3 regions of the Halobacillus sp. Cin3 genome follow, and region 1 is predicted to be linked to each of the others. Evidence: riboswitches for the same ligand, from Rfam matches in the RefSeq annotation. Region 1 holds a riboswitch; each other region holds the start of a gene.

The links. Region 1 has a riboswitch for S-adenosylmethionine ahead of QMA39_RS12145 (O-acetylhomoserine aminocarboxypropyltransferase/cysteine synthase family protein). Riboswitches for the same ligand answer to the same signal wherever they lie in the genome.
Region 2: linked by a shared signal. The riboswitch ahead of QMA39_RS03160 (sulfite exporter TauE/SafE family protein) and the one ahead of QMA39_RS12145 (O-acetylhomoserine aminocarboxypropyltransferase/cysteine synthase family protein) in region 1 are both predicted to bind S-adenosylmethionine.
Region 3: linked by a shared signal. The riboswitch ahead of msrA (peptide-methionine (S)-S-oxide reductase MsrA) and the one ahead of QMA39_RS12145 (O-acetylhomoserine aminocarboxypropyltransferase/cysteine synthase family protein) in region 1 are both predicted to bind S-adenosylmethionine.

The regions. Positions count from the first base shown of each region.
Region 1 is NZ_CAMZMV010000003.1:290,427-298,067, reverse strand. Features, by position in the region: gene QMA39_RS12165 (FAD-dependent oxidoreductase) at 1-829, opposite strand, end outside; gene QMA39_RS12160 (hypothetical protein) at 881-1,336, opposite strand; gene QMA39_RS12155 (NAD(P)/FAD-dependent oxidoreductase) at 1,378-2,595, opposite strand; gene QMA39_RS12150 (DUF2188 domain-containing protein) at 2,716-2,913, opposite strand; SAM riboswitch class I at 3,057-3,165, shown strand; gene QMA39_RS12145 (O-acetylhomoserine aminocarboxypropyltransferase/cysteine synthase family protein) at 3,276-4,976, shown strand; gene QMA39_RS12140 (homoserine O-acetyltransferase) at 5,000-6,055, shown strand; gene QMA39_RS12135 (polysaccharide deacetylase family protein) at 6,108-7,463, opposite strand; gene kynA (tryptophan 2,3-dioxygenase) at 7,558-7,641, opposite strand, start outside.
Region 2 is NZ_CAMZMV010000001.1:571,887-579,527, reverse strand. Features, by position in the region: gene QMA39_RS03200 (assimilatory sulfite reductase (NADPH) flavoprotein subunit) at 1-191, opposite strand, end outside; gene QMA39_RS03195 (uroporphyrinogen-III synthase) at 209-1,030, opposite strand; gene QMA39_RS03190 (NAD(P)-dependent oxidoreductase) at 1,005-1,637, opposite strand; gene QMA39_RS03185 (sirohydrochlorin chelatase) at 1,645-2,388, opposite strand; gene cobA (uroporphyrinogen-III C-methyltransferase) at 2,405-3,181, opposite strand; gene cysC (adenylyl-sulfate kinase) at 3,184-3,792, opposite strand; gene sat (sulfate adenylyltransferase) at 3,798-4,943, opposite strand; gene QMA39_RS03165 (phosphoadenylyl-sulfate reductase) at 4,958-5,686, opposite strand; SAM riboswitch class I at 5,774-5,888, opposite strand; SAM riboswitch class I at 6,086-6,188, shown strand; gene QMA39_RS03160 (sulfite exporter TauE/SafE family protein) at 6,286-7,194, shown strand; gene QMA39_RS03155 (DAK2 domain-containing protein) at 7,437-7,641, opposite strand, start outside.
Region 3 is NZ_CAMZMV010000004.1:387,279-394,919, reverse strand. Features, by position in the region: gene QMA39_RS15050 (peroxiredoxin-like family protein) at 1-183, opposite strand, end outside; gene eutH (ethanolamine utilization protein EutH) at 209-1,324, opposite strand; gene msrA (peptide-methionine (S)-S-oxide reductase MsrA) at 1,818-2,291, opposite strand; SAM riboswitch class I at 2,414-2,534, opposite strand; gene QMA39_RS15035 (AIM24 family protein) at 2,674-3,366, opposite strand; gene QMA39_RS15030 (DinB family protein) at 3,553-4,035, shown strand; gene QMA39_RS15025 (Na+/H+ antiporter NhaC family protein) at 4,254-5,735, opposite strand; gene QMA39_RS15020 (GNAT family protein) at 5,912-6,406, shown strand; gene ppc (phosphoenolpyruvate carboxylase) at 6,664-7,641, shown strand, end outside.

The DNA of each region.
Region 1 (7,641 bases):
AGGACTCCTTCACAACTTTCCTTGCCTGGGCATACCTCCACCGCTTCAACTGCTCCGACTCCAGGTCGTCCCAAGGAAGATAGTTCTCCGCCTTTTCTTTCACCAGAGACATGACATAATCCTCGCCGTAGTATTTTCTGGACCAGTCTCCTGTCATGTAGACACTGACGATCACGTCTTCAGAAATTCCTTTTTTACTATGATCGACAATCCGTTCCACACCTTCGGGAAGGTCTTGATCCAAATGGCCATGCTCAGGGAGCTCTGTAGGCTTGTTGAATTCAAACAACCCCACATACGTTGGCTCAAACAGGATGCCTTTCAATTGTTTTTTCACAGGTTCAGGCATGCTCATGGTACTGTTTCTGAAGAGCTCCAGAACCTGGGGGACAGGCATCGTCAAATACAGACTGTCCGTCTGCCATTCAGAACCGTCTGCACTGTAGACCCTGTATCCCCCGTCATTTTCCAATAATTTTTCGACCCTTGTTTCCAATAAGGTGGGGATACCCTCAGCAAGCTGCTTGGCAAAAGCATTCATTCCGTCTACAGCCGTATACCGCGGGTGGTCGTCACCGAACCATTCCTTTACCCATCCGGCCTCTACCCAGTCCTGGACTTCTTCTTCAAGCTCTTCTGTACGGACCGTAAAAAACTGGGCCCCGTGGTCCGCCCTGCCGCCTGCAATCCGGCGGGTGGCGAGGCGTCCCCCGACACTTTTCCCTTTATCGACAAGCAGGATATTTGTACGTCCCTGCTTCATCAGACGGCGCGCGGCTGTTATTCCTGCAAGGCCTGCACCGATAATCGTCACTTCATAATGTTCCATCCTTGACCCTCCCCTTCTCTTGGGCTTCCTTTTCAGAAAACCACATTCATCCTATATTTTTTCGACTTCAAGAACTTCATCAAGAATCGGATAAACCGCCTCGACTCCTTCTTCTGCCACCAGACAGGCGACACCGAGAGGCGTTTCCCAGAAAGTCTCTGGAATGGCCGGATTCTTCAAGCCGGCCGGCTGATACAACGAACGGTAAATCCGGTTCAAGTGCTCCCTTGTTTCTTCTGCTTCCTTCGGTTTCTCTCCACGGGCGACCAAAAAGACCCAGCGCATCGACTGAAATAGATTATCGCCCGGCATAAACGTGTATTCTTTAAAAAACTTCAATTGTTTTTCAGCTTTTTCTGTCAGACCTGTTTCTACAGCAAGATCGTCAAGATGGCCATGCAGATGGCGGTACACCATTTGAAAGATTCTTCTTTTTTCGTCCTGCATCACTTTATCTGTATAAATTTCCTGCAGCTTTTCGAAAGCTGATGTTTTCGACCATTCCATCTTCTCATCACCTCTCTTAACCATTTCGCCTTCAAAGGAAGTTAATCCTTCCTGAAACCGAAGGAGGAAGCTTCCCCTTCCACCGATTGATAAAAAAGAGGGAAATCTTTGGTGTCTTCTTTCAAATGCCGTCCCATATGAGGCATCAGCTTATTCCACGCCATAGGATTGGCCGCGATGGTTTGAAACAATGCCATTTCGTTGTCTGTCCACTTCCGGAGCGATTGGATATAATCCAATGTCAGCTGAAATCCCGGCAGCAGCTGCTCATCCCTTCGACTCTGAAAACGATCCAGGGACGTTTCCCAATCCACCCCTTCATCCATCTGCTGAAAAGCATCGGCCAGCAGGAAGGACTGCAGAAACGCATCATTGATTCCAAGCCCCGTACTTGGATCTTTGCTGTGACCAGCATCTCCAAGGAGGACCCAGCCCTCTCCATAAGCATTCCTGAAAAAGTTCGGCATTCCGGGGGTTCCGATAATCTTTCCCTGTAGAACTGCCCCCTCCATCCTCTTCTTCATTCCGTAAAATTGATTAAACGTTTGTTCAAATGTTTCCTGTGGCGCTTTCATCATGTCTGCAAACTCCCCAGGGTGTATTTCAATACCGAGACAGTTCCGGTTTTCCTCCATTGGAAAAACAAAGCCGATTCGTCCTTCATGCAGGAAAATCTCCGTTACAGGTTCGCTTAACGGCTCCACGCCTGTGTAATAGCCGTATAACACAGGACGGAGTGGCTTCGTTTCCCGGTACTTCTCTGCTCCCGTCCAGGCAGCGATGTTCGAGTGCTTTCCATCTGCTCCGGCCACCCACGCGGCATAGGCCTCCCACGTTTTCCCTTCCGTTTCAAGGTGAAGTCCGGTAACGCGCCCATCCTCCCTGATCAAACCTCTTGCTGACGTACGCGGCATGAAGGTAACGGAATTCAACCCCTCGGCCTGCTCGATCAGAAGCGGGTCGAGCACATCACGTTTAGGTATAATCGTATAATCCGCTCTCGGTCCTTCCATAAAGCTTTGGCCGATATACGTCCGCATCCGACTCACTTTCCTCAAACCAGTCTCTTCCAGTTTATGAAGGATGCCCAGCTCCTCAAGGAAGCGGGTATGGGACATAAAGTGAGTGGATAGTGTGTCACTTGGAAACGCGGCTTTATCGATCAACAGAACACGCTTCCCCATTTTCCCGAGCAGGACAGCCAGACTCGCCCCAGCTGCCCTGGCTCCTGTAATGATCACGTCATATGTATGATTCATTCCGGTCCTTCCTTTCTTTCTCAACCTGTGTCCCATCATAATCGGTTTCACGTAAAAAAACTACTGCCACAGGAAAACAAGCATAGGAAGCCATAAAAAAATCCCCTGGGCGGGGATTTTTTAAAAGGTACGCTCTTCTTCAACTTCGTGATTCTGGTCAAGGATGTACAAGCGGCTCGGTTTGTTCTGCTTCGCGATTTCTTCAGCTTTTTCTACAGCTGTATCACGCTCATCAAATAAATCTGTCGGAGCTACGTCCTCAATCTTTACGAACCAGCCGGTTACATCTTTATTTGGTACTACACTATATTCCTTCATGAAAACATCTCCTTCAACATAGACTTAATTATCCATTCCCGCCCTAATATAGATTTAAACACCCTTGTTTCAAGCTGAGAATTGACAAGAGAGCAGGACCCCTTTATAATTTCAAACAAGTCAGATAAATTAAATATTGAAAACTCTTATCGAGAGCGGCAGAGGGACTAGGCCCTGAGACGCCCGGCAACCTTCAAGGAAAACTTGAAAAGGTGCTACATCCTACAGATCAGATGATCTGAAAGATAAGGGGAGGTAAACATACATAAAAAACCCTCTTCTTACTTACAGAAGAGGGTTTTTCTTATTCCCTCTACACCGAGGATCAGGATGTCCTGGAAATCATAAGGAGGAATGAACCAATGACCTATTCAAATCATGTGTATGGTGATGAAACACAGCTGCTTCACGGTGGACAGGAAGCTGATCCAGCAACAGGCTCGCGTGCCGTTCCCATCTATCAGACGACTTCATATGTTTTTAATGATACCGATCATGCCCAGAACCTATTTGCCCTGGCCGAACCGGGGAACATCTATTCCAGAATCACAAACCCGACAGTCGATGTATTTGAGCAGCGTGTTGCCCTTCTGGAAGACGGTGCTGCCGCTGTAGCTACAGCTTCCGGGATGGCGGCAATTACGATGGCCGTCCTGAACGTTGCCGGTGCCGGGGATACCATCGTCACCTCTTCCAACTTGTACGGAGGTACGTATAACTTATTCGTGCACACTCTTCCCCGCTATGGTGTGAACGTTGTTTTCGTAGATGGGAACGATCCTAATGCCTTCGAGGAAGCTATTACGCCTGAAACGAAAGCGATTTTCGCTGAAACCATCGGTAATCCAAGCCTGAATGTACTGGACTTTGAAGCGGTGGCGGATATTGCCCACGCTCATCACATTCCATTGATTGTCGACAACACCTTCGCCACCCCTTATGTATGCAAGCCGATCACCTGGGGGGCAGATATCGTCGTCCACTCCGCAACGAAGTGGATCGGGGGCCATGGTACAGCTATCGGCGGTATTGTCGTAGACAGCGGCCGGTTCGACTGGAACCACGAAAAATTCCCGGGTTTTACAGAGCCTGATGAAAGCTACAACGGCATCCGCTTCGGTATTGATGCTGGACCTGCCGGCTATGCGGTTAAGCTCCGTGTTCAGCTTTTGAGAGATATCGGTGCCTGCCTGAGCCCGCAGAACGCGTTCCTGCTCCTGCAGGGACTCGAAACGCTCCACCTGAGAATCGAAAAGCATGCAGAGCAGGCATATGAAATTGCTGCCTACCTGCAGAACCATGAAGGCGTGGATTGGGTGAATTATCCCGGGCTGCCGGATCACCCCACTTATGACCTTGCCGGGAAGTATTTGAAAGGCGGAGCCGGATCCATGGTTGTCTTCGGTATCAAAGGCGGACGTGAAGCCGGTCGTAAATTGATTGACCATTCCACCCTCTGGTCCCATGTGGCCAATGTCGGGGATGCGAAATCATTGATCATCCATCCGGCCTCCACCACCCACCAGCAGTTGAATGAGGAAAACTTGAAAAAGTCCGGTGTATCCGAAGAACTTGTCCGCTTGTCGGTTGGTCTGGAATCTGTGGATGATCTTATACGGGACTTGGACCAAGCCATAGAAAAGGCCAATGGATACAGCCGTCCTTATAAGGAACAGCCTCATCCAGCGGAGACCGTTCTCCGTTCCTCCCTCGACCGGTCCAATGGAAACATCCGCAGGAAAACGATCGGCATCATTCCTGACCAGCCGGGAGGCCTGCAGGAGGAAGCCTCCAAACTGGAGCGGTTCGGTTTTGAGGTGACTACTTTTTCAAAGGCTGAAGACATGCTGGAACTGAACGATCCAGCTTTCGATATTCTTTATTTTGAAACCCTTGGAGAAAACCAGACGGATCTGGCCCAGTCAGCGAATCCATTGGTCATTTGGTCCAAGGCTGCTTCTTCCCTGAAAAATGAACAAATCCTATCCGGAGCCAGTCTTTACGAGACGATCGTTTCAATCCGATCAGGACACAACTTATCTCATACACTCGTCACTGTATAATGGCCAGAAAGGAGAATGAAAGCATGTCTTTAAAAAACCCCGCCAGCCAGACAGCAGCTTTGGAGACGATTGAACTGGGACCCTTCGATTTCGAATCCGGAGGCCGGCTGGAATCTGTTGAGCTGGCTTACGAACGCACCGGCCCCTCTCATGCTCCCGTCATTATCGTCTGCCACGCTTTAACCGGGAACCAGGCAGCTGTGGGTACCCAAGAGCAGCCCGGCTGGTGGGCAGGATTAATCGGTGAGGGGTGTCCAGTCGACACCTCCCTGTTCCAAGTAATTACGTTCAATGTTCTGGGAGGCTGTCATGGGTCTACGGGTCCCGCCAGTATGAATCCTGATACAGGCAGACCATTCCGCCAGCAGTTCCCTAAAGTGACCATCCGGGATATGGTGCGCGCCCAGTATGAGGCCTTAAAAAAGATGGGCATACATCAGGTCAAGGCTGTTGCGGGAGGGTCGCTTGGAGGTATGCAGGCGTATGAATGGGGGCTCCTCTACCCTGACTTTATGGAGAAGCTGCTGATTATGGCTGCGACCCCCTACTTGAGTGATTACGGCATCGCCTTCAATCATATCGGGGCGAAAGCTATCAAAAATGACCCTTTGTTCCAAGACGGGAACTACACGACCAATGAGTCCCTGCAGGGGTTTGAGATTGCGCGCATGACCGGTATGGTGACTTACAGAAGCCCCACTCTTTTTGAAAAGAGGTTTGACCGGTCCAATGGAGGAGACACCTATGAAATTCAATCCTATCTGGATTATCAGGGAGATAAAATCAAAGAACGGTTTGACGCGAACAGCTACCTGTACCTGCTTGATGCAATGAATAACCATGACATCGGGAGGAACCGGGGAGGATGGAAAACGGCCGCCGCTCAGTATAAAGCAGACTTGATCACGTTCAGTTTTGAACACGACCTGCTGTATCCAGAAGAGCTGATTTCCGCTTTTTCATCGGCGGCACCGAAGGCCTTCCACAGGCATATCCCTACGGATTATGGTCATGACGGCTTTCTCGTTGAATTCGAACAATGGGGCCGTTTCATCAAAGATGAGCTGAATGAGGACTAGAAAACATAAAAAAGACGGGTAGACGAACACGATGTCCATCTACCCGTCTTTTTTATGATTGAAGATCACTGACTTTCACAAATTGAAACCCTTGGGAAGTTAACTGTTCCAGCACAAGCTCCACAACTTCAGGGGTCCGGCTCTCTAATTCATGGAGAAGAATTACCGAACCATCCTCTGCCTGTGAAGTGATCTCTTCCGCAATTTCCTCCGGCTCCTGTTCGCTCCACTCCTCAGAATAGAGCGTCCATGGAACCGTATTCCAATCGCCTTTGTAAGCCATTGGAGGCTCCTCGCCAAACGGCAGTCTCAATCCAGCTGTTTCTACTCCAGCAGCCTGCTTGATCACGTCCTGGGCAGCGAGAATCTGCTCATCCACCTCTTCCGGGTTTAACCGGGCGAGGCGGGGGTGATCCCACGTATGATTTCCGATTTCATGACCCTGCTCAGCCACCATCCGGGCCGTTTCCGGGTAATAGGACACCCGTTTTCCAATCATGAAAAACGAGCCTTTGGCGTCATACTTCTCCAGAAGGTCGAGAATATCCACTGTCCATGTTGGATGAGGACCGTCATCAAAAGTGAGAGCAGCTCTCTTTTCTCCGGTTTCCACCCCAAGGTCATCCGTTGAAACAGCCTCCACGGGACCTTCCCGGTCTTGCTTCTGCTCCGAAGAGGATGGTTCCGATACGTCGGAAGCGGATTCCAAAGCTTCTACAAATTCTTTCCGAATGAGATCCTGCCCTTCTTCAAGTTCGACCAGCACATATCCCAACGTGCCGTCCTCCGCCTGAAGATAGACCCTCACCCCTTCTTTGGTAAGGGCCACATCTTCAAATGTCCCCTTGTTCACGTGAAGAGGTAGGCTGTAACGGGTGGAAACTTCTTCTTTCAGTGCTTCTTCTGTCAATGCAGCCAGTTCATCAAGCACTTCCGGGTCATTGTTGAGCAGCTCGTCCAGCTCAAGCCTGCGCCCGTCCTTCTTATCAAAATTCATGACGGTCTGGTTTTGGATAACCTCGTTTCCGCCTACATCCATCGTTTCTATAAAGCGGACCACGAAGAATCGGTGATCCTGATAGAGCATCTCGAAGTCCACGTGAAGCTCATGTGATTCAGAAGCCTCCACGGATTGTTTATTCTGATAGCTGGCCTGTTTAAAGCCGGCCTTCTGTTGATTGACGTAATCGACAATCGTCTGATTCAATTGATTGTTGGTTGTCTGCGGATAGTGGATGGTTATGTGGTATTCATTATGCTCCACAAGTTCCGTCTTCATATCGATATCGTACATTGGTTCTGTTTCATCAGATTGTTTAGAATCATTTTCATTAGCTTTTGCGATAAATGAGCATCCTGATACAACTAAAACGACCAGCAGTGATATATATAAAATAGGTTGTCTCATAATTCTTCCCTCTTTATCTATTAGTCACACAACCTATTGTAACACAAATGTAACAATCATTTAATTAATCAGATATATTCAGTCTATTCTGACATTAAAAGTGGGTGCGGACGTCCCAAAGCTCAGGGAAAAAGCGGTGCTCCAAAACTTTCTTCAAGTAGCCGACCCCTGAAGATCC
Region 2 (7,641 bases), on a different contig from region 1:
GTGACGTGTCTTGTTTCCACCGCCGGCGCTCCTGCTTCTGTTTCCTGTATTGCTCCACTTCCACTGTCTGCCCCTGCGGCCAGATAGCCGCTGAGCCAGATTTTCTGCTGCTCATTCAATGTTGGAAGCAGCTGGTTCAGTAAATCCGTCTGCTCTTTATTAAACGGACTGTTGATTACTTGTAACGACAATTCTGTCACCTCCATAGTCAAAAATGAGCGGCCGTGTGCGCGCCCTCCCGGTAATAACGCTCCAACGCTACAATCATAGCGCCCATTTTCGCTTTTTCAGGCTGCAGGACATAGGAAATCCCCTGCTCTTCCAAAGCGGCTGCCGTTACCTTTCCGACAGCTGTAGCGAGAACACTTCGGTTAAAGGCGTCGATGACCGGCTGCTGCTCTTTCGAAAACAGCTGTTTTACCTGGGTTTTACTGGTGAAAACGACCGCATCAAGGTTTCCCTTTGTAATTTCGCTGCGCAGCCTTCCTAAAATAACGGGATCCGGTGGCAGGAATGAGTAGGGCTTTGATAAATAAACATCGTATCCCATTTCCTCCAAACTGTCTTTTAAGGCAGCATCATCCAGATTATAGGCTTGTAAATACACACTTTTTCCAGATTTTCCGGTATCTTTCTCCATATAGGACAACAGCTTTGCCATCGTCCCGTCTTCAGCCATCCATTCATAAGCAAGGTTTTGTTCTTTCAACCAGTCTGCGGTTTTCTGACCACGGATGAGCAGGGTTTCATCAGATAATTTCTTTATAAATGAACGGCGGTGACCAATGCCTGCAGCTGCATCTTCCAATGTTCTTGCTCCTATACCTGTCGTTAACAGGACGTAGCCAAATCTCTTCTTCAGAAAATGAAGCACATCTCTTCGTGCCGTTTCCTGATTGTATTGATGAGAGCCCTGAATGGGAAAACCGGCGGAGCGGCCATCCATATTACGAATCAGCCTGGCAATTTCATCCGCTCTCCGATCGGCTGCCACACCTATCTTTTTACCGGCCAGTCCTTTCACAGTCATCCGCCTCCTTCTCCTTATGTATTTCCTCCAACAATGACTGTTGATTAACCCTGGATTGACAGGCTTCTTTCAATCCCTCCTCCAGATAAAAACGCCTCCGGTCAGATGAAAAGCCGGCATGGCGAAGTTCATTCCTCAACGCGAACAAAAAATCCACGTAACTCCCGTAATCCTCGGGAAACTGCTCTTCAAACCTCTGTTTGATCTCCGCTGTCAATTTAGGGCTGGCCCCGTTCGTTGTGATAGATACAGAGAGTCTTCCTCTCTTCATATGGGCAGGAAAATGAACATTGCCGCCTCCATTGTCCGCACGGTTGAGCAGCGGAACGTCTCCTGACTCAGCTGCTGCCTGTTCATTAACCTCAGGCTGATCAGCAGCCGTTATGAGCAGAAAAGCACCGGAAGCGTCACCTTGGAAATAAGTCTTCTGCTTCCACTCAAATACCCCCTGCTCCCATAACTGCCGAAGGGCTTCGGTCAATTCAGGACTGATCACCGTCATTTCCGGGCCCTCTGACAAGAGAGATCTCAAACGCTTCTCTGCTACTCTGCCACCTCCGACAATAACGACCTTCTTTTTGTGTAAATCGATGGATAAAGGTTTCACAGGCCGGTCACTCCATTCTGGTAAGTTTATTGAGCGCTTCGTTCACCCTCAGCTGAAGCGCATGCTCCATGGCCTGATGATCCTCCAGATGATGGGCAGCCGCCGCTGAAAACCCGAGTTGGACAGCTTTTGCGACTTCCGCTTCAATCTCTTCCATCAATACACCTGTGAACCAAAGGTACGGCAGCACAATGGTGTGCTCATAAGACACCGTCGACCGGTGGAAAGCCTCTGGAAAACGCGGGGAAAGAGCCGCGAGGTAACATACCTCCACGTGAGAGTAGTTGATTTCCTCCTTCAGCAGCTTCGCAATCTTTTCGACAGCTTCTGGTGTATCCGGGTGACGGCTTCCTCTTCCGACCAAGAGGATATTCGTTCCCTTTTGAACCGGTATATCCGTTCCATGTAAACGTTCGGCGAGCGCTTTTATAATCGATGGCTGCACCCCCAGAGGCTCTCCATAGGAAAACGTCAGGTCGGGGTAAAGGACGGAGATTTGGTCAATCTCTTCAGGAATATCTTTGTAATAATGACCGGCACTCAAAAGCAGAACCGGCTGTACAACGATGTTGGATGCTCCCCTTTCCACAAGGCGCCGCACCCCTTCTGATATATCGGGTTCAGCGAGTTCCAAATAACAAATTTCATAAGGCAGATCATGTGCACCGGCTGTACGGTGTAAAAAGTCCTCTGCCTGTCTGGTGGCTGCTTTTCTTCTGCTTCCGTGACTTACATACAGGACAGCTTCCATCCTCACCCTCCTCTTCCTACCCTACGATCGTTTCCGCAGATACGCGGGCATCCTCACCGGCCGGGTCGAACCATTGGAGGTGGCTGCTCAGTTCCACCACTTCCCCCACAACGATCATGGCAGGGTTTTCGATAAAACGGCTCTTTTCTACAATCGTATCGATCGTACCCTTTACCATTTTCTGGCTGCTCATCGTTCCGTTCTGGATAAGGGCCATAGGTGTATCTGGAGATCGTCCATAGTTTTTCAGCCGATCACAAATCTCCGGAAGTCTTTTGACACCCATATAGATGCACAGCGTATCCATGCTTTTGACGACCCGCTCCCAGTACGCTTCTTCATCGGTTCCTGGTTTGCTGACTCCGGATATGAAAGCGACCGATGAGCTGTAATCCCTGTGTGTAACAGGGATGCCGGCGTACGCAGGTGCAGCTGTACCGGACGTAATTCCCGGAACAATTTCAAAAGGAATCGATCTCTTCGCGAGAGCTTCTGCTTCTTCCCCGCCGCGGCCGAACACAAATGGATCGCCCCCTTTAAGGCGTGTGACCACTTTCCCTTGGAGGGCGTATTTGACAAGAAGGTGATTGATGGTTGATTGGGAAAGTGCGTGATGATCGGGTCTTTTCCCGCAGAAAACAAGCTCAGCTCCCTCTTTTGTTTCCTCCAGCAGATCCTGGTTGATCAGTCTGTCATACAGGACAACATCAGCCTTCTGGACAGCTTTAAGACCTTTCACAGTAATCAAATCAATGTCTCCAGGACCTGCGCCTACGATATATACTTTGGTCACGTTCATCCCTCCTTGTCGTTCAGCCACTTTTTATCAATGAGAAGTTGAAAAATCTGTTCCGCACAATCCTGGATGGAATGTTGACCGGACTGCACGATACATTCCGGATTGACCGGTGCCTCATAAGGCGCATCCACGCCTGTGAATCCCGAGATTTCACCAGCTCTCGCTTTTTTGTACAATCCTTTTGGATCCCTGTTTTCACATTCCTCTACAGGACAATCGACGAAGACTTCCATAAACTCATCCTCTTCCAAAAGGGAGCGGACCCGGTCACGGTCCTGCCTGTATGGAGAAATAAAAGCCGTCAAAACGATGGACCCATTGTCTGTAAACAACTTGGATACCTCACCAATCCGGCGGATGTTTTCTGTACGGTCGGCTTCAGAAAAACCAAGATCTTGATTCAACCCATGACGGACGTTATCCCCGTCAAGCAGGTAGGTTTGGATGCCGTGCTCAAAAAGCAGGCGGTTCAAATGGTTTGCAATGCTGGATTTACCAGCCCCTGAGAGGCCGGTGAACCAGAGCACACCACTGAAATGACCGTTTTTACTGCGGTAATCTTTTTTTTGTACGGCAGCTTCATGCCATGTCAAATTCGTCGCCATTCCATTCACCCCTTTACATCCGCTGTCTGTTGTTTAAGGCCTTCAATCAGCACTTCCACAACCTCTGGGCGGCTGAACGTTTTCGGTGGTTTCTGCCCGCTGCGAAGCAGCTCGCGCACTTTTGTCCCTGATAAAATTACGTGATGCTCCTTGCTGTGAGGGCAGGTTTTATGAGAAGCCATTGCTTCACAGGCTTTGCAGTAAAAACTGTGTTCAAAAAAGACGGGGGTTATTTCCAGCTCCCCTTCTTCAAAGTGACTGAAGATTTTTTGGGCGTCATATGTACCATAATAATCGCCGACACCTGCATGATCCCTCCCGACTATGAAATGGGAGCAGCCGAAATTCTTCCGGACAATCGCATGGAAGATGGCTTCCCGCGGGCCTGCATAGCGCATAGCCGCATTAAAGACAGCCAGGGTCACCCGGTTTTCTGGATAATATTCATCCAAGAGTACTTCATAGCTTCTCATGCGCACATCACTCGGGATATCATCGCTTTTCGTTTCTCCTACGAGCGGATTCAGAAATAGTCCATCTACACTTTCCAGGGCCGCTTTTTGGATATATTCATGAGCACGGTGAACAGGATTACGCGTTTGGAAACCGACAACCTTTTCCCATCCGGCCTGTTGGAATCGTTCTCTTGTCTCTTCGGGATCAAGGTAGTAATGGTCTGAATGCTCCCGCTCCGGACGATGGAATACTTCAATTCTGCCACCCACATAAAAATCCGGGCGCTTGTAAAGTTTACTGACCCCTGGATGAGCGTCTTCTGTCGTTAAGTAAACCTTTGCAGCTTCTTTCTGTTTATCCGGCTTGTAAATATCTTCGATTTCAATCACACCGTAGATCGTCCCATCTTTGACAAGTGCCGCTTGACCTTGTAACGAACGGGCCTGCTCTTCAGATACAGGCAGTGTGATCGGAAGACTCCAGGGAGTGCCGTCTTGCAAACGAAGGTTTTCAACGACGTGCTCATAATCATCCTTTGTTAAAAACCCTTGAAGTGGACTGTACGCCCCATTAGCGATTAAATCGATATCACTCAACGCCATCGCATCAAGTTCGATCCTTTGTTCCGGAAGTGTTTCAGGCTGTGCTGTAAAACGATTGATTAACTGCCCGCCATGCGGTTGAATAATGGACATAGATTATCTCTCCTTTATTGTTTCGTATCTCCGGCCGTGTGGAGTCCACACTCCGTTTTATTGAATCCCTGCCATCTTCCTGAGCGGCCGTCATCCAGCGCTTTCGCTGTGCAGGGGATGCATCCGACACTTGGATAACTCTGGTCGTGCAATTCATTGTAATCCAAGCTATTTAGTCGGATATATGACCAGACGTCTTCCCATGTCCAGTGAATTAAGGGGCATACCTTGATGGACCGGAAGCGTTCGTCCTTGTTTACGAAATTCGTATGACTCCGGCTTGCAGATTGTTCCCTTCTTAATCCTGACATCCAGGCCGCTGCTCCTGTCAGGGCTTCTTCCAGCGGTTTGATTTTTCTGATGGCACAGCATTGGTCGGGGTTCCTTTTCCAAAGAGCCGGACCATATTCCTCTGCCTGTTCTTCCACCGTCAACTCCGGCTTTTTCATATGGATGTTCAACTCCGGATATCTCTTTTTCACTTTTTCAATTAAATCATAGGTTTCCTGGAAGTGAAGTCCGGTGTCCAGAAAAACGACGTCGGCATCAGGTTGTGCCTTTGCAATGAAATCAAGCAGTACGATAGCTTCAGCACCGAAGCTGCACGCATAAACGAGCTGTTTTCCATATTGCCCGTAAGCCCATCGAATCACACTCTCTGCCCCTTTGTGTCCATTATCAATGTCCATATGGTGTAAAGGATCGCTGGTGAATGTTTCATATGTCGGTGCACTCGTATTCATAAGCTCCTCCTTTCTTATCTTCAACAAAAAAACCTTTCTTCTGATAGTAAGAAGAAAGGAGAGTCATCATACATGATTCAACCGTTCTTCTTATCCTTCCAAGTGTTGATCACCTGCTGGAATTGGCACAGTTTCTGTTCATGAAGACAGATCCGTTGCCGAGGCTTCCAAGGGCCAGTCCCTCCACCTCTCTCGATAAGAAAAATGTTTCCAGATATTGTTCAAAAGATTTGATTCAAATATTAGACCCGATTTAATGATATGTCAACATGTATTTAAAATATTACTAGTTTTCTGTTTATTTTAATGTAAACCATTGACAAATAGTCATCCATGTTTTAGCTTTGAATATATTATTCATGTACTTAGGAATTCCGCTTTCGGAGCGGGCTACATATATCCTTATAAAGAGCCGGGGGAGGAAACTGGTCTGATGATCCCGCAGCAACCTCGCATAGGAAAAGGTGCTCATTCCAGCAGACGGTGGTCTGAAAGATAAGGAGAGGAAGCTTGACCTCTTCTGGATGAAGAGGTTTTTTTGTGCCTCTTCATGGTTAAAACCAAGTAATCTTATGTGTTTAATCAAAAGGAGAGGTACGATGAAGAAATTACTTATATTTTCACTGGTTGGATTCTTTGCTCAATTGATGGATGGAGCCCTCGGAATGGGGTTTGGTTTAAGTTCCTCCACCATCCTCCTCGCCTACGGAATGGCTCCGGCGGTAGCCTCCGCCTCCATTCATTTGTCCCAGATTGCTACAACGGCAGCTTCCGGGTTTTCCCATTATAAATTCGGAAACGTGGATAAACGGCTCGTTTTGACTCTTGCCCTCCCCGGAGGGATCAGTGCCTTTGCCGGGGCTGCTCTGCTCAGCTGGATTCCAGGTGATTTGATCCGTCCGTACATTTCCATCTTTTTACTAGGGCTTGGCATTTATGTGGTCATCCGCTTTTTGTTGATGAATCGAGTGAAGCCCTTGCAAACTGAAAAAAGACCATTTCGACGGCGCTTCTTGTTTCCTTTAGGTTTCCTGGGTGGTTTTCTTGATGCCGTGGGCGGTGGTGGTTGGGGGCCGGTAAATACTCCTGTTCTCTTATCCAGTAAAGGAATCCTTCCCAGAAAAGTCATTGGCACCGTAGATACAAGCGAATTCATCGTTACTTTATCCGCTACGGCCGGATTCCTGCTTTTCCTTGGGTGGGAGGAGCTGAGCTGGCTGCTTGTGCTCGCCTTTGTGATCGGTGGTGTCATAGCAGCCCCCCTCGCTGCCTGGCTTGTAAAAAAACTCCCCCCTCTCGTGCTTGGTGTGGCAGCGGGTGGATTTATCATTTTGACGAACAGCCGGACACTGCTTACCTATGCCACATGGAGTGAACAGATTATAATTGTTATCTACAGCCTGCTGCTTGCCGGATATGCCGCTGCCGTTATCTTCTCGGTGCGAAAATATATTCAACGGCACCGGCACCCGCATACGGAAACCCGACTAAAAAAAGCGCAGTTCTAATAGAGAACTACGCTTTCAGCCTATAGAACGACAAGCCAAGAAGACAAACCGTCAAGGCATTTTCAGAGGAAGACGTTCTACAGCAGCAGGGCGGCATTTGTCGATTGTTTTATCAATATCCTTTGTGAAACAATTTCTTTCATCTTCCCTCCTTCATTCAGACCATAGACCAATAAATAAGGCTGCCGGGAAAAATCCCGACAGCCTTAAAGCGCTGTTCTCAATTCAGAACCAGTGCTTTTTTATTCAATAGAGAAGATATAACTGTAAATCGGCTGACCACCGTGATGGATTTCCACCTCTAAATCTTCAAAGGTTTCTTCCACATAGGCTTCCAGTTCAGCCACATCCTTATCGTCCACACCTTCCCCGGTAAGAATGGTAAGGATTTCATCTTCATCCTCATCAATCATCTGGTTCAGCAGTGTTTTCGCCGTCATGAGGGCG
Region 3 (7,641 bases), on a different contig from region 1:
ACCGCCTTTGGCATCTGGAAGGATGAAGTCCGGGGCTTTTTCTCCTTTGGAAAGACCGTTCCCCTCTTCAGAGGCTTCCAATTCATTAATGGCGTCGCTCATTTTGTCCTGAACTTCCTGGGAAGCATTCTGTTTGAATTTCTCGATGTATTGGTCAAATTGTCTGCGCATATCTGTCGTCATTTGAAAAACTCCTTTATGATCAATTTCACTCTTCATTATACGAAGAATCCTCTTCTTCATAAAATGAAACGTCTTGTCTCGTTAGAATTAGGGCTAAACTCACAGCAAGAATACCTGCACTTAATTTGCCCACGATCACCGGAAGTATCATATCCGGCTGGACGCCGGCCACAAACGCGAAGTGGCTTCCGAATACAAATGCCCCGCTGACTGCAAAGGCCGCATTGACCGTCTTCCCTCTATCGTCCATGTCCTTCATGACGGCAAGCATCGGCAAATGATGGGCAAGCGATGCGATGAACCCTGTCATCGATACTGCATTCATCCCGAGACGTCTTCCCGCACGGGTGAGCACTTTTTCGCCGTGCCTGCTGATAAACGCCACCAGCGGATAAGCCCCTGCAAGTGTGACAGTAATTTTACCGACGATGAGGATCCCTTCCGATAAGGGAGCCATGCCGGGGAGAACTGTTATGCCTGTTAACGTTTCAATAATGATAAGAGCAAGCCCTGAAATAATAATGATTTCGACCGCTTTGCCGAAGTAGGAAAACAGACGTATGGTCAAGGCTGTGAAGAGCCAGAGACCGGCGGCGATAAAAAGGGATAGAACCATGGCCGGAAGCAGATTTCTAAGCATCCACCCCGTTTCATAGCCGGCTGTCCACCCGCCGATGAAACAGCCGATCGGAATCGTCACCATTCCTGCGAGAATTCCCTTCGCGAAAAAAGGATGATCCTTTTTCGCTACAACGGTCAAGGCAACTGGAATGGTAAACACAAGCGTAGGGCCCATCATCGTCCCAAGCAGAGCCCACGAAAAAACAGCCGCTTCTTTGTCTGCCGCGAGCGATTCCGCCAAAGGATAAGCCCCCATGTCAATGGCAAGCAGCATAGAAGCAAACATAGAAGGATCCGCTCCAACAGCCTGGAACAAGGGAGTGACGACCGGCGCGAGCCATCTGGACAGCACCGGGGCGAGAGAGATGATCCCCACCATAGACAAGGCCAGTGGACCCATCATCATAAAGGCTTCATAAAACCGCCATCCTAAGGCAAGGCGGTGATTCAATATGTAGTAATCAAGAGCTCCAAGAACCATAAAGGCGCACATAACTATAAGAATGATGTCATTCAACACAGGCTCCCCTCCTCTCTCCATCTCCTTCATTCTAGTGAACTTTCTCCCATAAAAAAAGCCTGTGTTAACCAGTTAGAGTTGTCCATTTGTCGTGTAAAGGGTCACATTCCGCTTATCTGTGGATGAATGCCGCGGGCATCACCACCGAACGCTTCTCGTGTACGCAGGTTCGCAGATTCAAAAGAACGGCATGGGCTGCGCTATGGCCGCTTGCGTGGAAAAAAAGGGGAAGGAACAGTCGCTGATGACGGCTGGCTGCAGGAATATGAAAAAGACTCTCCTCCATCCAGCAAGGATGATCTGGGTGAAGGAGAGTCTTTTTCGATGTTAAAGAACGCCCAAGGAGCGGGGCCCCTTCCACTCCTGCGGAAAGCACGGGCGCTCGTCCGCGGAAAGGGAAGGGGCTTTCGCTCCTGGCGGTAAAAAAGAAAAAAAGCTTGTAAAGAAACAGAGGTTTCTCTACAAGCTGATCCCCTCAGTGAGGGACTTTTCATCAGCCGATGGAGCAGGCCGCAGAGCCATGTTTTTGAATGTATTTCTGGTGATGCTCTTCCGCTTCAAAGAAGGAAGAAGCCTCTTCCACTTGTGTAGCGATCGGACGCTTAAAGACGCCCTTGGCACTCCATTCACTGATTTTCTCTTCTGCAATGTACTTCTGGCTTGCATCTGTATAGAAGATCACTGAACGGTATTGATGTCCTACATCAATACCCTGACGGTTTACCTGTGTCGGGTCATGGGCTTCAAAAAAGATATTGACCAGTTTTGCATACGTAATCACAGCAGGGTTGTATTCGATGCGGACGGCTTCCGCATGACCGGTATCCCCCTGCTTCACTTCTTCATAGGAAGGATTTTCGAGATGTCCTCCGATATAACCAACGATTGTGCCCGTTACCCCTTCGAATTTCTCAAAAAATGCTTCTACTCCCCAAAAACACCCTGCGCCGAAAATTGCTGTTGCCATATCTACATCTTCCCTTTCCTTTAACGCAACTTCTATCGAGAGCCATGACGGGCATGCTGATATGCAAAAAACCCCTTTTCTTATCCACATAAGAAAAGGGGTTCGTATCAATCCGTACGATCCTCTCATCTCTTAGGATGGTATTCATCCTACAGGAATTGGCACCGTTCTCGTCAATCCGTGGATTGATTCGATGGTTGCCGGGCATCAAAGGGCCAGTCCCTCCGCCTCTCTGGATAAGAAGTTTCCGTTATTTATTTAATGTTGATTATCATCATACTACGTTTCAGTAACGAAGTAAAGGATGAATGATGATTCTTTTTGTATCATCATTGTATTCACACTTTAGCATGACTATGCCAGTCCACGCAAAAGAAAAGACTTACTGGCTGCCTGTTGTATCTATTTCTTCATACGGCTGGACGATGACAAAACCTTCTCCTTCGAACTGCATTTGGATAGATTCCCCGCTCCCCCGTCCAATAAACGTTTTGAAGCTCACATCCGTCTTGAAATTCGGCTCCAAATGTCCGGACCAGGCCACGGTTGCATGCGGGTCTGTAATGACCGGCTCTCCGGGGCGTACGAGCAGTGTCAGTGGTTCGTAATGGGAGGTGATAGCCACACGCCCGCTGCCATTCAAGGTCACGTTAAACAGACCGCCGGAAACCATCCCGGCCACTTTTTTCATCAGCTTGATATCCCAGTCGATGCTCGGCTCAAAGGCGAGAAGATCGTTACCGTTGACTGTGATGGTTTCATTATCCAAGTCAAAAATCGTAATCTTTTTCCCCTGATCAGCGAGGTACAAACGCCCGCGCCCTGTCGCTTTCATCAGTGAACTGCCCTCTCCCGTCAACGCTTTCTTGAACATTTTTCCTACGCCGTGCTCCAGAATCCCTTCCCTCTCAAACTTGATATCCCCATTATAGGAAATCATGGCCCCGGATTTCGCCCAGACCTGATCCAACAGGTTCACCTCGAGAATACGCGGGGTTTCCAGCTCGAAATAATCATTTTCTGAATCATCCTGTTTCGTGGCCCTGATAAACTCTTCAATCGAATAATCTGACATGACAGATTCCTCCTTATATGTAGGTTATAGTTCTATACCACACCAAGGGGTGGGTTAGACCATTCATGAAACCTTTGTCTATGGTTTTACGTTTACGAAAGAGGAAAGGTTTCATCACCACCTGCCAGGGGAATGGTCATTTTATTTGATCTATGCAAACAACCTAAGGACGAGGAGGACCTGTTTATGTATGGTCTTGATGAGAAAAGAAAACAGCTGCTGGAGTATGCTCATTCCATCTCTGACGAAAAGGCAGCACGAAAGCCCGGGGAAGGAAAATGGTCGGTCCTGGAAATTCTGGAGCACCTGTACCTGATGGAACAACTTGTCGTCTACCAGATCAAGCAGGCAATAAAGCAGGGAGATATCCAGCAGACTTCCGAAAAACCGATCCACCGGACGACGGAAAGGCATTACAAGGTGGAAGCCCCTGAGTCCGTCCGGCCTGAAGGTACGTTCCAAACGATTGCAGAAGCCGAGGATGGATTGAAAAAAACAAGGGAAGCCACGTTATTCCTCATCCATAACAAAGATGAAGAAACATTGAAGAACCGCGTGTTTCCACACCCCGCTTTCGGAGACATGGACTTGACCCAGTGGATTGAATTCATTGGCTGGCACGAACTCCGCCACCTTGATCAAATGAAAGAAACAGTGGAAGCTTTATAAACCTGAAAAAAAAGACAGAGAAGTAAATCTCTGAGCTTTCAGTTGCAAGAAATCCTGTTTTTTATCGTGCGTCCAGGAACGCAGACCACTCCCTTTCGGCGGATAAGTGGAACGTGACCAAGCAAACAACGTACAGGTCTACTGGATGACAAGTCCTTGTCTACAGTTAAAAAGCGCAGAGACGAATCTCTGCGCTTTTTCTATCTTTGGTTTTCCTATTATTTTTCAGGTTTCATTTCTTCGCCGTTTTTTCCGGTGTAACGGAGACCCCATCCCGTCCATGCTGCAATCAGCATAACAATCAGCAGGAGCCATCCTTGGAAGACATAAGGGAATACTTCACCAGGGGAAACGACTGGTAGGAAGTCATACTTGTCTGCCGCTCCCTGAACCGTGGCCCAGGCAAGCAGGACACCACCACTCCAAGGGAAAATATAACCTAAGGAAGAGGTCACTGTATCTAGGAAGTTGGCCCGCCGGTATGGATGGATATTCAATTCCTTCCCGATTTTCCTCACAAACGGAGCCGCTGCAATTTCAGCTGCTGTGTTGATTGTGATGAAGACATTCAAGAAAGCCACGATACCAAAAATGGCCAGTTCAGCTCTGCGGACTACACCATTGATGATGCGGAGGAAGAAGTTCTTAATCACTTCCATCGTCCCCCCTACTTCAAGCATGTAAGCCGCCGCAAGAATGAACAAGATTAAAATAGCCATATTGAAATATCCGCTGATTCCATCAATAAGGGCCCCTTCAATAACAGGGTCCCCCGCTTCATTAAAATGAATATACAGCACTTCCTTTAAGGATAGGCCACTCAAATATATGAAAACAACAGATGCAAGGATCCCCCATGATAAGGAGGTCAGAAGATGCTGGCCTCTCAGCGCCAGTACAAGAACGAGTACAAATGGCACCAGCATCAACAGACCGTTGGGAGACACCTGGCTCTGCAGGTCATTGACTACCTGCTGGCTCCCTTGTTCCCCACCGCCGCCGAAAACAGTGAAAAGAATCATTGCCGGAATAGCAGCCGCCATGGAGTATTTAAAACGGGAACGGACCACTCCAGGTACATCCGCTTCCTGTGTCGTTGCAGAAACGATCGTTGTGTCAGAAACAGGCGCCAGGTTATCACCGAACACGGCTCCACTTAAAATTGCTGCAACAAGCAGCACAGGATCCGCTCCTAAAATGACACCAGCTGGATACATAAGCACACCGAACGTGGCTACCGTACCGTACCCGGTTCCTACAGCTGTGGAAAATAAGCCGGCAAGCAGGAACGTAATACCGACAAAAGCTCCGCCTTCCAGCCCGGTTTGGAAGCCGAACCATATCAGACCATCCACCAGTCCTCCGGCGGACAGCATATTTGCAAACATGCCGGCCCAGAACCAGGCAATGATCGAAACGATCCCCACTGGCTGAGCCATCCCTGTAATCAGACTCTGCGCATAATCTGACCACTTCGATTTAGTAAAGAACAGCCCGAGGCCGATTCCAATCACAATGCCTAAAACAAGTCCCTGCTCTGTAACAAGACCAGCCACACTTAAGACAATCGCCCATATGATAAAGAAGACCAAAGGAATCGTTGCAGCAAATACCCCGCCATGGAATTCCAGGCGTTTGATTTCTTTTTCCCCTAAGGCTTCATCGATGACTTCTTCATTTCTTCCCTCTTGATCTGCCATCTGATTCCCTCCTCAAAAATTACTTAACCTTGTATAGTTTACCACCTGATATGATGGAATATAAACAGCTGAATTGTTACCACTTTAAAGCAGGGCAGGGAATGTACTGGAAAGCACAGAAACCTCTTTTCCCTAATAAAATTTAAACGGACCATTGTTTATAAAGGAGTTTATTTATGAAATTAAGGCATGCAAGGTTGGAAGATTTTGAAACGATCAGTCAATGGATTGGAACAAAGGACGAGCTCAAACAATGGAGCGGCTCTGGTTTTGAGCACCCTCTCTCCTTGAAGCAGTGGGAGAAATACTTGAATGAGGAGGACCGTCAATCGTTCACAGCCTTGTTGGAGGACAGCCCGGCCGGACACATTTCCATCGGCCGCATCGAACGTCTTAAAACAGGAAGAATCGGTCGTGTGATTACAAATCCCGATCACCGCGGAAAAAAGGTTGCCACCCAGATGCTGCGTGAAGTCACAACCTACGCCTTCGACCGACTTCATCTAAAGACCGTCACCTTAGGCGTTTTCGCCTTCAACACCCCGGCTATCCGCGTATATGAAAAAGCGGGATTCTCATTCAAAGAACAAGATAAAAATAAGGAAATGGAGGACACCCATCCCTGGCACACACTGGAAATGGTCCTCTCCAAAAATGAATGGAAAAATTAGCGGATGTTTCCATATCATTTATATCTTTGTTTTCTGCTGTAAAAAAAATTAAAATAGAAAAGAGGGTTCTTTACTCAGAGCATAAGGCAGCGCTTACATGTCTATAACCAGCACACTTTACGAAAGCATGCCTTCCACCTCGCTGCTTCCATATAAAAGCACAGGCTCCTGCTGAACATTTGACTATACAAATAATTCTGATAATATTATGAAGCACAATACTATCCATTTTACAGATCTGACAGGAAGGTGAAATTGTGACAACGCTTAACAGTACGAACGACCACACGACTCCCCTGAGGAGAGATATCCGATCCCTTGGACAAATGCTTGGAAACATCCTTGTCCATCACGGCGGTGAAGAATTATTAAATAAAGTAGAAACCATCCGCCAGCTGACCAAAGACTTACGACAAAACCCTGAACAGCATACTTATAAACAGCTGAAACAAGAAATCCAGAGCCTCGAGCCGCCTATGCGCTCGCAGGTCACCCGCGCATTCTCCATCTATTTCCATCTTGTGAATATCGCTGAGCAGAACCACAGAATCCGCAGAAGAAGAGAATATCAACTCCGTGAAGATCATGGGGCGCAGCCTTTTTCATTGGAAAGTGCCGTGATTAACTTGAAAAACAACAACTTTTCGAAAGAGTTGATTCAGGATGTGCTCCACGATCTTTCCCTTGAATTGATCATTACCGCACACCCGACGGAAGCAACCAAGAGAACCGTGCTTGAAATCCAGAAACGGATTGCTGCAATCCTTCAAAAGCTTGATCACCCGCAGCTCACAAAAGGAGAACGCGAAAGTCTTCAGGACAGCCTCCAGAACGAGGTGACGGTTCTATGGCAGACGGATGAACTCCGTGAACGCAAGCCGACCGTCATGGATGAAGTACGGAATGGATTGTACTACTTCGATCAGACCTTGTTTGATGTTCTTCCTGATATTCATCAGGAGCTTGAAAATCGACTGGAAGATCATTTCCCTGGAGAAGACTGGGACGTACCGAATTTCCTCAAATTCGGATCCTGGATTGGTGGAGACCGTGACGGAAACCCTAACGTGACTCCTGAAATCACTTGGGAAACGCTTGAGAAACAACGGCAGCTGGCTTTAAAGAAATATGACCAGGTGCTTGTGGAGCTGATGAAACGATTCAGCCACTCTTCGACACAAGTGACCGTGACCGAAGCTCTGAAACAATCGATCGAGGAGCAGGAACCTCTTCTT